One region of the Paenibacillus sp. JT22N12 genome, then DNA from elsewhere that is predicted to be linked to it. Evidence: riboswitches for the same ligand, from Rfam matches in the RefSeq annotation. Region 1 holds a riboswitch; each other region holds the start of a gene.

Region 1 (3,830 bases):
GTAGACAAAGCCGAAAAAACGCTGCGCACCAGAAAGAAGCCGGCTGCAGCCAAGCAAGCCCGGAAATTGCCAGCCGATCCTTCCGGTCAGGAAGCTCCGCCAACTCCAGCTGTAAAAGTGGAGGAACTGATGCCGCAGGTCAAGCTGGATAAGAAGCTGCGCAAGGAAACCCACTCCAAAGCCGAATTTTATATCCGCAAGGATCTGCTGGAACGGGTCAAAACGATATCGCAAAATAAAGGCAAAGGCTTCAAAACCAACCTTATCAATTATGCGCTGGAGCAGGCATTGGATGGGCTTGACAGATCGGGCCATTCCCCTTCGGCAGATTAGCAGTGCATCATCCATCATAGATGTGTTTATGACAAAACAGGCCGCCAGCGGATATTCCGCCAGCTGCCTGTTTTGTTGTGGTTTGCCCTTGCACCCTTGGCCGTGTTCCCCGATTACAGCGATTATTTCATCAGACCTTCAGCCTAAGAGATAATCTTATTGAATTTCAATGCGTTTCTTAACGGATTGCGCTTTTTCCTTCTTGGGTATTTCCAGCTTCAGAATACCGTTCTCGAAGCTCGCCGATATTTGGTCATCCTTAATATTTTCTACATAGAACCGGCGGACAAATTCGCCATAATAACGTTCACGCCGGATAACCTGATGATCTTCCCCGTCCACATTCTGTTCCTGGTTGCGCGAAGCCTTGATCGTCAAATAATGATTGCTGTAGCTGATATCGATATCAGCTTTAATGAACCCGGGAAGCTCGGACTCAATCAGAAAAGCATCCTCGCGTTCGTGAATATCCGTGCGGAATGGATGGGTATTGCTTCTCATCGGCGCAAAGAAATCTTCATTGAAGATATCATGGAATGATTTCATCAAGCTGCGGCTGACATCTTCATTTCTTTTCCGAAACGGAACTAAATCCAACATGTACATCTCCTCCAATTTCTTATAATGTGATGCTTACACTTTTTATTATAAGGATGCTGCCTGCTCTCCTCAAACCCGATAAAACAACAATAAAAATCATTTTCCGTGAATTTAAGGAAATCCGGCAGTCCCCTCGTTATTTTTCTCAGTCTTTCTTTGACTTTCTCTGACTTTGATTTTTTTTGACCTTTCGCTGCAGTTCGTTTGCTGCCCAGAATAGCCATGAGGACGTTACACTCCACATGTTGTTCAGATTTTGTACAGTTCCTATCTGGTATAATCACCTTACAGGAGGGCCTGCCAACATGAAGAAACTGCTTTCTTTTTTGCTGATCATCACTGGATTTGTGCTGATTGCGCTGCCTTTTGCAAAAGAATGGCATTATGATCAGAAGCAGCGGCGTCTGCTTGATCACATGGATCATAATACCTTCGCCTCCGCGGCCGAGAAATCCGATCGCCTGCTTGCAGAGAGTTACCAGCGATTATCCGACCTGTTCTCTAATGAAGCAGACGCTGCCGTACCTGAGGCTGTCAGCGACGATCAGAGCAAGGAAGATCCTCAAGGAATCGCTGTTATTGAAATCGGCAGCATCGATGTGAAGCTTCCTGTTCTGGAAGGCGCCACAACGCAAAACATGAAGTACGCCGCTGTCCATCTGACAGAAACAGCCGCACTTGGAGATATTGGCAATGCTGCCCTGGCTGCACACCGGGCTCATACGAAAGGCCGATTGTTCAATAGGCTGGGGGAAGTTAAGATGGGAGACAAAATTACGATACGGGTCAAAAACAAGGTTATGGAATATACCGTATTCAAAATATTGGTCGTTAAGCCAACTGACCTGTCCGTATTGAATGGCAATGACACCGACAGGGTGCTCACGCTTATTACATGCGATCCGCTTATTAATCCGACACATCGTCTGATTGTCCAGGCGAAACTGTAATCTATCATCACTTAAAAATAGTTGTACATTCTATCAAATATTGGTATAGTTATTGTCAAGATAAGTCACGATAACGGCAAACCTGTCGAAAGGCAGCGACGCAAAGCTAGAGGGCCTTCCCATTATTTGGATGGCAGCCAGCTACCGAAAGTTTGTCTTTTTTTGTTTTCTAAAAACAATAAACACTCAACGATAAACGGCAAACTTGTCGAAAGACAGGGACGCAAAGCTAAAGGGCCTTCCTGCTTGGATGGCAGCCAGCTACCGAAAGGAGTCTTATTTCATGAAATCTTTTTTTCTTGTTCTCGTGACCGTATTCATTTTGTCCCTTCCCCTCTCCACAACTGTAGCAGCATCCGGTACGGACTCCCCGACTTGGCTCGATACGAAGCAATTGGATATTGGAATTATCGGAGCTGCATTTAAACCTGCCGCAAAAACACCTAGTGTGCTGTTAATAACCAAAAACGGAGTCACTTATACATACAAATTGCCTGCCACAGGCACGATGGAATACTTCCCCCTGCAGCTTGGTGATGGTTCTTATACAATCTCCCTTATGCAAAATGTTACCGGCACCAAATACAAAAAAATCGGTACGGAATCAGTTAACCTGAACTTGAGCGATGACAGCAGCGTATTTCTTGGTTCCGTGCAAAATGTCAATTGGAAAAGCTCCCCGACTGCTGTTGCCAAAGCCAAGGAATTGACGAAAAACAAAACGAAAGTTGAAGACAAAGTCAAAGCGATTCACGATTATATCGTTAAAACCATCAAATATGATTCCAAATTGAGCACATCTGTAACAACGGACTATATTCCCGATGCGAACAGAACGTTGAAATCAGGCAAAGGCATCTGCTATGATTACTCCTCCCTGTTTGCTGTCATGGCTCGCAGCGCCGGCATCCCGACCAAGCTGGTTATGGGAACAACCGATTATGTGAAAGGCTACCATGCCTGGAACCAGGTACTGATTAATGGGAAATGGAGCAATATTGATACAACGGTTGATTCCGGTTTGGGCAAAACCAGCGCAAGCAGCAGTTCAATGTTCAAAGAAGCCGGCAAATACGCAGCAGCTAAATTCTATTAAGCTTAATCTGATCGCTTGATAGCATCTGTCATTAAGCAAAAGCAGCTTAAGACAGCAAATAGCGCAAAAAAGAGACTATTGCAGGATCCCCCCTCCTGTAAAGTCTCTTTTTTGCATTTTGACGGGTAGTTCGGTATTACGCTGCCTGGATATGCAATCCCTTATTTCATGACATATGCCTCTCCCATCGTGCATCTCACCATTATCATCTTTAGAAAAAAGGAGCTGCGCCTCGTCATATGATAATGACGGAGGAACAGCTCCTGATGGATTTTTACTAAAAATGATCTTATTTCTGGATATGCTTCCGGCGCAATCTCAGCAAAACAATTCCGAGAATGACCAGACACAGTCCTGCAAGTTGAAGCGGCAAAGAGCTGCTTTCCCCTGTTTTGGGGAGCGTCTTGCCAGGTGTGCTGCTGTCTGGATCGTCATTACCGGGTTCTATACCGCCCAAAGGAATCTCATCCACATTTACATCGAACAGGACTTCTTCTTCGTTGCCGTCCTTGTCAGTTACGATGATAGAGAAATGATCCTCGCCCGTATAGCCTGGTTCAGGTGTATACATCCATTTACCATCCGGATCGACCGTCAATGTACCGTGTTCCGGTTGGGTACCGATTGCAACATTGCCGCCCTCTGGTACTTTAACCGTCCCTTGAATCGGTTTGTCCTGTACGGTTGTTTCCTGCTGCGGCACTTGTGTATCGCTTCCAGGTTCTACGCCTGGATCAGTCGGCTCACCTGGATTCGATGGTATACCCTGGTTGCCCGGATTGACCGGTGTACTTGGTTCGCCCGGTGCTCCCGGATCAACCGGCGGCGTTCCCGGATTTGCCGGATCCTCC
Region 2 (3,830 bases), on a different contig from region 1:
CTGTGGCCGAGATTCACAGGCATTCAATCCAATCTGGAGCAGCTGGCGGCAACGGTCCCCGCCTTCAAAGCGCTCATCAGCCTGCAGAAGGAATGTGCGGAAGCGGTGGAGCAGCACGAGGCGGGTCCTGCCGGCTTAAGTCCGGCTCCGCTTCGTCTCGAGCATGGGCTTACCTGTGACAATGTATATTTCCGCTACCACCGGCAGGAGGCTGCGCATACGCTTCAGGCGATTAATCTGTTCATTCCCGCTAACCGGATGACAGCCTTTGTCGGACGTTCCGGCGCGGGAAAAAGCACGCTGATCGATCTGCTGATGGGCCTGATGCAGCCTGAATCGGGCCGGATTCTCATCGACGGAGAACCCATTACCAATGCGAATCTGTTTGCCTACCGGCGGTCCATCGGCTATGTGGCGCAGGACCCCTTTCTGTACAATGCCAGCATCAGGGAAAACCTGCTGATGATCAGGCCCGATGCCAGCGAGGATCAGCTGTGGGAAGCGCTGGACTTCGCCTCGTCCGCTGAGTTTGTCCGTGCGCTGCCTCTGGGGCTGGAAACGCTCATTGGCGACAGGGGCATCCGGCTGTCCGGAGGCGAAAGGCAGCGGCTTGTGCTGGCGCGGGCCATCATCAGCAAACCGGCCGTGCTCGTGCTGGACGAGGCGACAAGCTCGCTGGATACCGAGAACGAGAAGAAAATCCAGGAGGCGCTGGAGCGGCTGAAAGGGACCATGACCATTATTGTGGTCGCCCATCGTTTATCCACAATCCGTCACGCGGATCAGGTCATTGTCATCGATCAGGGGAAAGTGGTGCAGCGCGGAGGCTTCATGCAGCTTGCATCTGAACGGGACGGAGTATTCGGCCATCTGCTTGATAATCAGAAAGAAGCCATTGTATAGCTGCCGTAGAGGATGAGGAGACAGGCAGCTTCATGCGGCCATGCATGAAAAGAAACGGCTATCGCCTTCCTCTGGCGGCAAAGCCCTGGTTTCTTCCCTCAGAAATATAAGCAAAGTATAATCGGGATTTATACTTTCATATATTTCAAAAAAAAAGCGGAAAAGTCTTCAGCGCAATGAAAACCGCTGTTCACTTTTCCGCAACTGTTCGTTATAAGCAACGGATTCTTTCTTAATGAAGAAGAATCCGATATAATAAGGTTCAGCAAGCTATAACATTGGAGGATACGTATAATGATTGGAGAACGCATACAACTGCTGCGCAAAAGAAAGGCGCTCTCTTTAACCGAGCTCTCTGAGCGGGCTGGCGTGGCCAAGTCCTACTTAAGTTCCATTGAACGGGGGATTCAGCAGAATCCCTCCATTCAATTTCTCGAGAAAGTCGGAACCGTACTGGGTATTTCCGTGGAAGAACTGCTTCACGTCCAGAAGTCCGATGACGAAGCAAGGCAGCTTGACCGGGAATGGGAAGACCTCGTACGCGAAGCCATGGCATCAGGCGTGAGCAAGGAACAGTTTAAAGAGTTTCTGGAATTCAACAAGTGGAGGCTCCACAAGGATTAGGCACTATGTAGATGTATTTTCTTCCATGGGTAATGTGCCGTTTTCCAATTTCGGGAGGGCGCTCAGAACACCCCGGATAACTTCCCGGTCAAGCCCCATTGCCCGTGCGATCATAATCAATTCAACCCACTCTTTGTCCAAATTTTCCTTGCGAATCCGTTCTGCAAGCGCCATAACCATTTCCTCCGCTCCGAATTCGGCCGGTTGCACCACTGACTCCATGCGTTTAAGGTGCCCAGGTAAAAACGCACTTCTTCGTCTCCTATTTAAATGTAATCGTTTTCTATATTCACCATTATAATCAAGCCTTTCCGCTGATGCTGTCGCTTCGTGCGATCGAATTTTGATTTTTTCAACTAATTTTGTCGAATAATTCACATTTTTAGTAAAGCAGTCATGAACCGATTCTCATGGATATCGTAGCCATCGGGATTATTCGCCTGCCATCGCCAAGTATCCTCGCACATCTCCTCGATACAACGGTCTGCAGTCCATCCAAGCTCTTGTCTGGCCTTCCGGATGTCCGCGCAGCTGACCGCAATATCCCCCGGCCTGCGGGCAGCGAAGCGGTACGGCACATGAGTCCCCGTCGCTTTCTCGAAGGCCGCTATCATCTCCAGGACGCTTGAACCGCGCCCGGTTCCCAGGTTGTAAATATTCAGACCCGATGAATCCAGAATGCGTTCAAGGGCTCTGATATGCCCAAGCGCCAGATCTACAACATGGATGTAATCCCTGATTCCCGTGCCGTCAGGGGTAGGATAATCGCTTCCATATATGCTCAGCTCTTCCAGTCTACCGGAAGCCACCTGCGACAAATAAGGCATCAGATTGTTAGGCGTGCCCGAGGGATTCTCACCGATCCTCCCGCTCTTATGGGCGCCGGCAGGATTGAAATAGCGGAGAATGCTGATTCCCCATTCCGGATTGGATGCCGACAGATCCTGCAAAATCTGCTCAATCATTTGTTTGGTGCGGCCATAGGGGCTGGATGCGCCAATGGGCGAATTCTCGGACACCGGCATATCCCCGGATGCCCCGTACACGGTGGCAGAAGAGCTGAACACAAGCTTGTGCACGCCATATTTGCTCATGACCTCGCACAGCGCCAGCGTGCTGTTCATATTCATCTCATAATACCAGAGCGGTGAACGAACCGACTCGCCGACCGCCTTGAGACCGGCAAAATGGATGGCGGCATCGATTTGATTTCTTGCAAAAACGGCCTCAAGAGCGCTGCGGTCTCTTACGTCCAATTGATAGAACCGAAAGGATTTCCCTGTGATTTCCTTTACCCGATTGAGCGCCTCCGGACTGCTGTTGGCGAAATTATCCACCACAATGATGTCATATCCGGCCTCCAGCAGCTCGACGCAGGTATGGGTTCCAATATATCCGGCCCCGCCGGTAACCAATATCGCCATAAGGATTATCCCTCCATATTGTGATTGACCTTGCGGCTCATCGCCAGCCTGCGGATGATGCTCCGGCTGATTCCGAGCAGGTAGCCAAACTCTTCCGTACGGTGAAACAGTGCGATATAAAGAACATTAACGGTGAAAAAGCCCGCAATGCCTTTCCCTATGAGCTCTGCAAAGCCGTTCGCGGGAATGAAATGGCATACTGCGCTGGCAAGGGCATAAGCACCCGCGCCTGCCAACGTATAGATGAAATAGGTCTTGAAATAATCCGTCAAGGGCCGCTGGAATACATTCCGGTAGACAAAATAAGGAGTCGTCCAGAAGGGAACGGCCAAGCTGCTGATGAGCGACCCGATAAACACGCCGGCTATCCCGATCGTCTGGACGAGCGTAATGGACACGCCAAGGCATACGGCCGCCTGAATGAGCGGGGCATAACGGTCCTGATGGAAGATGCCTGCCGTTGTTTTCACCGTCGTGATGGAATTTCTCATGCCTCTTTCATAAAACAGAGCCAATAGCAGAACGAGCACGCTGCCGCTCATCAGGAAATCCGGACCGATCCACAGGGTGATAAACGGTTCGATTAATAGGGACAAGAGAATGACAAACAGCGAATACAACCAGAAATTAAGCAGCAGCGTCACTTTATACACCGCAAAAATCTTATCCTTGCTCTCCTTGGATACCAGATTGCCGATGCTGTGATACATATTGCTGAAAATCTGATTGATAAAGGTCCGCCCGATTTCGATCAGCATCTTGTAGTTGGAGTACAAGCCGACAGCCGCAACGCTTACGAAGCTTGAGATGAGAATATTCTCCGTCCCAAGCACGAAGTAGCTGCCTGTATTCTGCAGGACAATGGCTTTCACATTCTTG
Region 3 (3,830 bases), on a different contig from region 1:
ACCTGTATCATACCGGGATTCCGAAACGTCTCGCAGGTGGAAGATAATTTGCGGGCGGCCAACGTTCCGGGTTATACGCGAAGCGAGCTCGACAAAATCCATCAATTCTACGAGCAAGAGGTCCACAACTATATCAGAGGACCTTATTGAATAAGAGAATAGTTAAGCACGGGCAGGCCCGGACGAGCGAATTCCTTCGCTTGTCCGGGCCTCTTTATGTTGTTCCATGCTGCAAATCATTTCCTTCGGGAATGCTACCCGTTCACAATTTCCCCGCCATTGATGTGAAGGACTTGACCGCTCATGTAAGAAGAATCCTCGCTTGCGAGGTACACATAAGCGGGAGCCAGTTCCTCCGGCTGTCCGGCACGCTTGAGCGGGACATCGGCGCCGAATTTGGCCACCTTCTGCTCATCAAAGGTTGAAGGAATAAGAGGTGTCCAGATAGGGCCGGGAGCTATGGCGTTGACGCGAATGCCCTGATCGGCAAGATTGAGCGACAAGGAGCGGGTAAAGGAAACGATGGCTCCTTTGGTCGCCGAATAATCGAGCAATGTCGGACTTCCCCGGTAGGCGGTTACGGATGTCGTGTTAACGATTGCTGCACCGCTTGCCAAATGAGGCATAGCCGCCTGTGTTAAATAAAACATTCCGAAAATATTGGTTTTGAAGGTCCGTTCAAGCTGTTGGGGAATAATGAGCTCAATCTTATCCTGGGGATGCTGCTCCGCCGCGTTATTCACGACGATATCGAGTTTTCCCAAGCTTTTAACGGTTTCCTCCACGGCCTCGCGGCAGAAGTTCGGATCGCCGATATCTCCCTCCACCAGAATGCAGCGGCGGCCGGCCGCTTCCACGAACTGCTTGGTTACCTCCGCATCGCTTTGTTCATTCAAATATAGAACGGCTATATCGGCGCCTTCCTTGGCATAGGCAACCGCAACGGCACGGCCGATCCCGCTGTCTGCTCCGGATATAATGGCTACTTTACCTTGAAGCTTGCCCGCTGCCTTCAATCCGGAAGATTCAAATTGCGGACTTGGCGTCATTTTGGATTCCAGTCCTGGTTGCCGGCTTTGATGCTGCGGCGGTAATGTGGTTGGCCTTGCTGGCGTTTCGCCTGGAGATGTCATAGGCTGCTTCGTCATTTGAGAAACAACTCCTTTCGATAAGCTATCATGCCATGAATACGATGTTCTTACGCGTTCCATTGAACTATTACCCCGGGCAGGCAGAAATGAAAAAATATAGCTCCCTTGGATAAGAGAAGAAAAACTGAAAAGTAAGTCTTAAGAACTGGTTTAAATGTCGAAACCGCGATAAATGTAATAAATTTGTAACTTATTTTATAATTTTATTGTTAAAAGGCCCAAAAATCCTTGAAGATAATGGAACAAAATAGTAATATACGACTAAGCTTCCCGGTCTATTATTTCCACGGCGAAGACAAATTGAATACTAGGCAAAGCTATTGAAAAGTAGTGACGCAAAACTACAGGGGCATCATCCAACAGTGGAAATGTCAGCCAGTTGCATCCATTTAACAGCTGTTTAGGCTTGCCATGCCCATTATGCTGTTTTTTGCTGTGCGGATCATTTATGGGTTTTTCGCATCACAAAATAAATTGGTTACAGAAAAGAGGCTATTACATGAAGATGTCACCAGTTCAAGATGTACGTCAATGGTTTCCGAGCGATGATGGGAATGAGCAGGACCGGATGCAATTGATGAAGCTTATGGAGCAGCTGATGACGGGCTTCGATCTTTTGAAGGACCCTCAGAGGGTAAACCTGAAGGGCAGCAAGGACCGGTCAGGCGATTTCTATGGACAGCTGAATGAGAGCAGTGTCATCCCCCCGCAGGGGAAAGCGATGGAAGATGTAACCCGGGGCCTGATCGAACTGATGCATGCGCATCCCTACCATACCAAATATTTTATGACTAATATTCTGCCCATGGCATCGATTCCGGGCATTATGGGAATGCTCGCCGCGATGCTTGTCAATGGCAATAATTTGTGGGATGTATATGGCCCGGCTGGCGCTGAGGCTGAAGTGCGGGTCGTCAGCATGATGTCCAAGCTGGTCGGTTATGACCATACGAGAAGCGGCGGCTACACAACCTGGGGCGGACAGGGGGCAATCTTCACCGGTCTGCGGCTGGCAATAGCCAAATTCGCTCCGGATGCTTCGCGCACGGGAGTGCCGAATAACCTGTATGCCTTTTGTTCGGATTCGGCTCATTACAGTCTGTACAAATCCATGGAAGCGACAGGACTTGGAAGCGACCGTCTGGTCAAAATCCGGACAAGAAGCGACAGCTCCATGGACACAGCGGATTTGAAATGGAAACTGGAGCAGGTTATTCGTTCAGGCGGAATTCCGATCTATATCGTCGCCACTACGGGGACGACCGATGCTATGGGAATTGACGATATTTCCGAAATTATGAATATTGCCGTACAAGCTGCCGCGGCTAATGGATTAAACAGGCCGCATGTTCATGCGGACTCGGCGCTGGGAGGATTTTTCGCCTTTTTCAATGATTATGATTTTGCTCTTAATCCGCTTGCATTGGATATGGAAACGCTGGGAGCACTCCATGCGATCGCAGGTAAAATGAAGCATATCCATCTTGCCGATACCATGTGCTTTGATTTTCAAAAGCTGGGACAAACGCCGTATCTGACTAGCCTGCTCCTGGTAAAAGAAGCGGAATCTCTGCGTCTGCTTGATTTGAATCCCGACGAAACGCCTTATGTGGGATACCGCGGATACGGCCAGTATCATACCGGTTACACGCTGGAATGCTCCAGAATGGCCAGCTCGATCAGTATCTACAGCGCTCTGCTGGCTTTTGGCATTGAAGGGTATCAACAGCTGCTGGCGCAGTTTGTATCGGTCAATTTGGCTTTCCGCAGGCAGCTCATGAAGGAAGTTCCCGAGATGGTGATCGCAAACCCCGACAATCCCGGTATTACGACACTGCTGAGGATTTTTGAGAATCGGATTTCCCGATTTCAAGAGGAGTTGGCCGGGGAGTGCCTGCTTGATGAGCTCCTCCGAAACAACCGGCTTAATGAACGATTATTCGAACTGCTCGGGGAGCGGCGCGATGAAATGTTTTTTGGAGACACCAAGAAGCATCTGCTGGTTTTATCCCAGGAAGGTGTGGAAGTCCCCTTATACGCCAGCAAGCTGTTTGTGATCTCGCCTTATACACAGCTTGAGCATGTCCCGGCAATTGTCGGCTACTTAAAGGAGAGAGTAGACGAAATTTATGAGCAGTACCATTCTCCGTATCAATCAGGGAGGTCCGTCGAAGTTGTTTAATTCCTTATTGCGTCCCGTGCGGGAACGACTGTCGCTCAAAGTCATCATCAGCATCCTGCTACTGCAATTATTTACATGCGCCGCATTTGCAGGCACAACATATTACGTCAATACGAATCTGGTCGATAAGCTGCTGCAGCAGTTCGATCTGAGGCTGAATACGGATATCGGGGTTGTCTCGGATCTGGTAGCCGGCATTCCCGGTTACGAGGCCGAAGTAAAGGATGCAGGCGATCCGCTTTATGGCGCCCTGAAAGAAAATCTGGAACAGGTTAAAGTTAAGAATGGTCTGGAGAATGTGTATGTGCTCTCCAAAAGCGGCGGAAAGGACCATATCGTCGTGTTAGCCGATGTGCCGGACGATTACGGGACCGACTATCCTTTTACGGCTGATATGAACAAGGCTCTGACCGACAACAAGACAATTGTCAGCGAAATCTACAAGGATGAATTCGGTATTCATAAATCCATCTTCGTTCCCTACACGGATGGAAACA
Region 4 (3,830 bases), on a different contig from region 1:
AGCGACTTGAATATGCTTGTGCAAATCGCAGACAACAGGATATACGCCGATAAGCAATTATACAAACTGCGTGCTGCCGAACTGGCAGCGATGCAAGCTTGATCAAATATGCAACCGGACTAAAGGCGGGAATGCTCAGATGAGAAAAGTACATATACTTTCGGCGAAGCCTGGAGATAAATTGGCTCGCCCGATCCTGCAGGAAAATGGCAACATTCTTCTGGGTGTCGGTGTCGAGCTGAATGAACGGTTTATCAATCGCCTGAAGATGCTGGGAGTCGATATGCTGTTCGTTGAAGATCCGTTTACCGAGGATCTGGAGCCGGAAACAGCGATCCGCGACGATACGCGCAGAAAAGCCCACGATGCTGTATTCAAAACCATGACCACGCTGAAGGACCATCCTATGACCAAGGGCAGAACCATTGCACCGGAGATGGGCCGGACGTTCCGAAATGTGTTTGGCCAGATCATGCAGGATCTGGTTGCGCGGGCCGACGTTATGGTCAGCTTGACGAATATTCAAGTGGCGGATGGCTATCTGTTCCAGCATTCTGTGAATGTGGCTATACTGTCAGGCATAATGGGACTGGCTAAGGGCTACAACCGCAACCAGCTTGAGGAATTAGGCATGGGAGCGCTTCTGTTCGATATCGGGATGACAAGATTGCCCAAGGATCTTCTGAACAAGACCTCCCCGCTGACCCCTGAAGAGCGGGTCCTGATGGAGAAGCATACGGAGGATGGCTTCAATATTATCCGCGCCCAGCACGATATTTCCCTGTTGTCCGCGCATTGTGCTCTTCAGCATCACGAGCGGTACAATGGATCGGGTTATCCGCGTGGGCTGAAGGGGGATGCCATTCATGAATATGCGCAGATTGTGGCATTGGCCGATGTTTATGACGCGTTGACCTCGCCGAGGCCGCACCGCAAGCGTCATACGCCGACGGAAGCCATCGAGTTTTTATTCGCGGCCGGGAACACTTTCTTCGATCTTGATTTGATCCAAACCTTTTGCAAGCATATATCCATTTATCCGGTATCGACAACGGTACTGCTCAGCTCGGGCCAGATTGCGGTTGTGGCTCTGAATAATCCGCTTGCGGTCAACCGCCCGATCGTACGGATCCTTCGCGAGGCGGACGGCACACCTCCTGCCCAGCCCTATCAGGTTGACCTTAAGGATTCGCACAGTATCATGATCGTGGAAGAAATGTAACAATAGCCTGTACCTAACTTCATATATATCCGATAATGGCAAACTTGCCGAAAGGCAAGGACGCAAAGCTAAAGGGTCTAAGGTTCTTGAAAAGGAGCGACTGACAGCCTGGCTGCCGAAATGAACACCCTTCAGCAGGGTGCAAGTCAAGCGGCTCCGAGGCAGAGGAACGGCTTTTTTCATTTCCTTGAACAGGCAATCCCTTATCAAAGTCTCAAGACTCGGCCAGGCGATTGCACACTAAGGAGATGGTACTTATGAGCACGAATGCCCGCAGCAAGGAATTATACACGAAAGCAAAGCAAACTTACTCAGATAAGGTATTAATCCACAGCCGGACCGTAGTCGAGAAAGAAGGATATGTCTCAACGGGGATTTTGAGCCATATTGAGGGCGAGATGATGGAGATTGAAATGACGGAATACAAGTCATTTGATCTCGGCAATCCGGTGGAGATGACAATCTACTCTCCGGTGGGGATACAACGTCTGCAGTCGACGGTCATCGGCAAGGCGGAAGGATCTATCGCAGTTATATTTCCTGTCCGGGCCTTGAGCGGACTGGAAGAGAAACGGGAGTCTCCCCGTGTTCAGATTGACCATAAGGGCACCATGAAGAAAGTGATTATTGAAACAAGAGAATTGTCAACAGGGCCGGAAAACTTCGAATTTATTGAAGATATGGAACTGGCCATACGAAATATAAGCTTATCCGGGTTGGGATTCATTGTTGCCGAGGGGCCGAGGCTCAAGACGAATGAGCGTCTGGAAGCCGTGTTGTTTCTAGGCTTTGAGCTGCCATGCTGGCTGGAGATCATACGCTATGACAGCGATGGAGCCCAATCCTTCTATGGTGCGCGCTTTTGCGATCTGGACGGGCTGCAGCAGCGAGCGCTGCGGGCCTTTATCCTGAGGGAGCAGGTCGCAGCCTATTATCGCAGGAAACAGGAAAAGGCCAGTGACAATCGGACTCATTAACTATAAACAACAGGTGCACCGCGGCAATCGCGGAGCGCCTTTTTTTTTGTTCAAAGTTAAGAAAATAAACTCTTCTTGCTGCTTCAGGCAGCAGCTCCACGACATCTGATTTTCAAATCATCTTAAAACATGTTACAATATTTAGAAAATTTAGATATATCGAACAATTATAAAGAGAGATTGAAGAGGGGATTCAAATGCCAGTCGTTGTTGGTGCCGCCGGGCTGATGTTTACCGGCCTGCTGATTTGGTCCGCATACCGGAATGGAATGTTTTTTGACGCATCCTTTTACAGATGGGAATGGATGCTTATGGCTTCAACCGTTTTGTCCTTGTTTATTACGGCTCGTATGCAGAGACGAAGGATAAGAGGCAGCAGTAGAGGGATCCGTGAATATTTCATGTTGAAAAAAAATAAAGGGCCTGGAGAAGAGCCTGTGCGGGTCTCGGTGCCGCTGGCGGCTTATACGCCGCTGCTTATTGCGCTTTTGTTTGGTTTGAGTCTGATCAACAAACCGGCTTCCGTACATGGAACTCTGCAGCAGGTGCTCAGATGGTCGGCTTATGGGGCTTTCCTCATATCCGGGTATCTGTGGCTGAGAATCGGCCCATTCCGGAGCTGGCTGTTCGGGGCGCTTCAGGGTTCTGGCTTGTTCCTCATTGGCGGCGCGCTTGCCGGATGGCTCGGCTGGATAGACGTTCCGGAGATGATCATGAGTACAGGGGATTCCAGTTTATCCGCAATCGGTGCCCGGCTGGCCGGCTTCGTTCAATATCCGAATTTCCTCGGAGCCGTCTCGGGAGCTTATTTGTTGTGGAACTGGCTTCTCATGATACGTGAAGGCCGTTATCGGACTTTCTTGCTTGCCGTCATGATGGCCGCGCCGCTGGTGCTCGTGCTGCTGCTTACGGAATCCAGGGCAGCCTGGCTTACAACGGCTGCGGGATGGCTTGCCGGACTGCTGCTCCTGACCCGGGAGCAGCGGGTCAAATGGCTGGTTTACAGCGGCTGGACGCTTGTTGGAGCGGGGGCAGCCTATCGTATTGTCTTTGCCGCAGGTCTGCAAGGCAGTCATGAAGGCGTTGGCCACATGGGGGAAACGCTTGGGCTGCTTGCCATCCTGATGGCATCTGCAGCGGGCTTCACCGCACTTCGCACGGTATTTGCCGGCCTGTCCGGAAGACAGCTTGAGATTGCCGCGTGGGCCGGGTTGGGGGCAGCCTGTCTGATTATGGCGCTTCTCCTGCCGGCAGTGATTCAAGGCCGGATCAGCAGCGGCCATTTTCAAACCGCAGGCGCGCGTACGATGTTTTACAAGGATGCATGGAGCCTATTTCTGGAGGCGCCTCTCCTGGGTCAGGGCGGGGATACCTGGCGGATTCTGTTTACCCGAATCCAAACCTACCCGTATATTGGCAACGAAGTGCACAGCGGTTATTTGGATCTGCTGCTTGATCTTGGAATTGTCGGATTAATCGTATTTGCTTTCATGATGTACGGGCTGCTGCGGATAGTTTGGAGGCATGATCGGGCAGGAATCCTCCCTGTCGGCGTACTGCTGGTTCATGCTGCCGTCGATTTTGACATGTCCTTCGGTTACTATTGGCTGCTTCTGTTTAGCTGGCTCGTC

Evidence for each region. A riboswitch is a leader RNA that binds a small molecule or an ion and turns the genes downstream of it on or off. The one in region 1 is predicted to bind cyclic di-GMP.
Region 2: it holds a riboswitch for cyclic di-GMP, as region 1 does, so the genes downstream of both, AC0YOA_RS07570 (hypothetical protein) here and AC0YOA_RS15345 (transglutaminase-like domain-containing protein) in region 1, are expected to answer to the same signal.
Region 3: it holds a riboswitch for cyclic di-GMP, as region 1 does, so the genes downstream of both, AC0YOA_RS31185 (pyridoxal phosphate-dependent decarboxylase family protein) here and AC0YOA_RS15345 (transglutaminase-like domain-containing protein) in region 1, are expected to answer to the same signal.
Region 4: it holds a riboswitch for cyclic di-GMP, as region 1 does, so the genes downstream of both, AC0YOA_RS28775 (PilZ domain-containing protein) here and AC0YOA_RS15345 (transglutaminase-like domain-containing protein) in region 1, are expected to answer to the same signal.

Annotation. Positions count from the first base shown of each region.
Region 1 is NZ_JBWDNU010000003.1:844,040-847,869, forward strand. Features, by position in the region: gene AC0YOA_RS15330 (hypothetical protein) at 1-333, shown strand, start outside; gene AC0YOA_RS15335 (Hsp20/alpha crystallin family protein) at 490-933, opposite strand; gene AC0YOA_RS15340 (class D sortase) at 1,239-1,883, shown strand; cyclic di-GMP riboswitch class I at 1,949-2,032, shown strand; cyclic di-GMP riboswitch class I at 2,072-2,152, shown strand; gene AC0YOA_RS15345 (transglutaminase-like domain-containing protein) at 2,167-2,979, shown strand; gene AC0YOA_RS15350 (SdrD B-like domain-containing protein) at 3,269-3,830, opposite strand, start outside.
Region 2 is NZ_JBWDNU010000002.1:423,965-427,794, reverse strand. Features, by position in the region: gene AC0YOA_RS07580 (ABC transporter ATP-binding protein) at 1-903, shown strand, start outside; gene AC0YOA_RS07575 (helix-turn-helix domain-containing protein) at 1,198-1,527, shown strand; gene AC0YOA_RS07570 (hypothetical protein) at 1,531-1,737, opposite strand; cyclic di-GMP riboswitch class II at 1,717-1,799, opposite strand; gene galE (UDP-glucose 4-epimerase GalE) at 1,902-2,951, opposite strand; gene AC0YOA_RS07560 (lipopolysaccharide biosynthesis protein) at 2,957-3,830, opposite strand, start outside.
Region 3 is NZ_JBWDNU010000013.1:85,315-89,144, reverse strand. Features, by position in the region: gene AC0YOA_RS31195 (aldo/keto reductase) at 1-150, shown strand, start outside; gene AC0YOA_RS31190 (SDR family oxidoreductase) at 255-1,148, opposite strand; cyclic di-GMP riboswitch class I at 1,452-1,538, shown strand; gene AC0YOA_RS31185 (pyridoxal phosphate-dependent decarboxylase family protein) at 1,651-3,333, shown strand; gene AC0YOA_RS31180 (methyl-accepting chemotaxis protein) at 3,326-3,830, shown strand, end outside.
Region 4 is NZ_JBWDNU010000010.1:231,763-235,592, forward strand. Features, by position in the region: gene AC0YOA_RS28770 (HD-GYP domain-containing protein) at 140-1,222, shown strand; cyclic di-GMP riboswitch class I at 1,250-1,342, shown strand; gene AC0YOA_RS28775 (PilZ domain-containing protein) at 1,480-2,199, shown strand; gene AC0YOA_RS28780 (O-antigen ligase family protein) at 2,397-3,830, shown strand, end outside.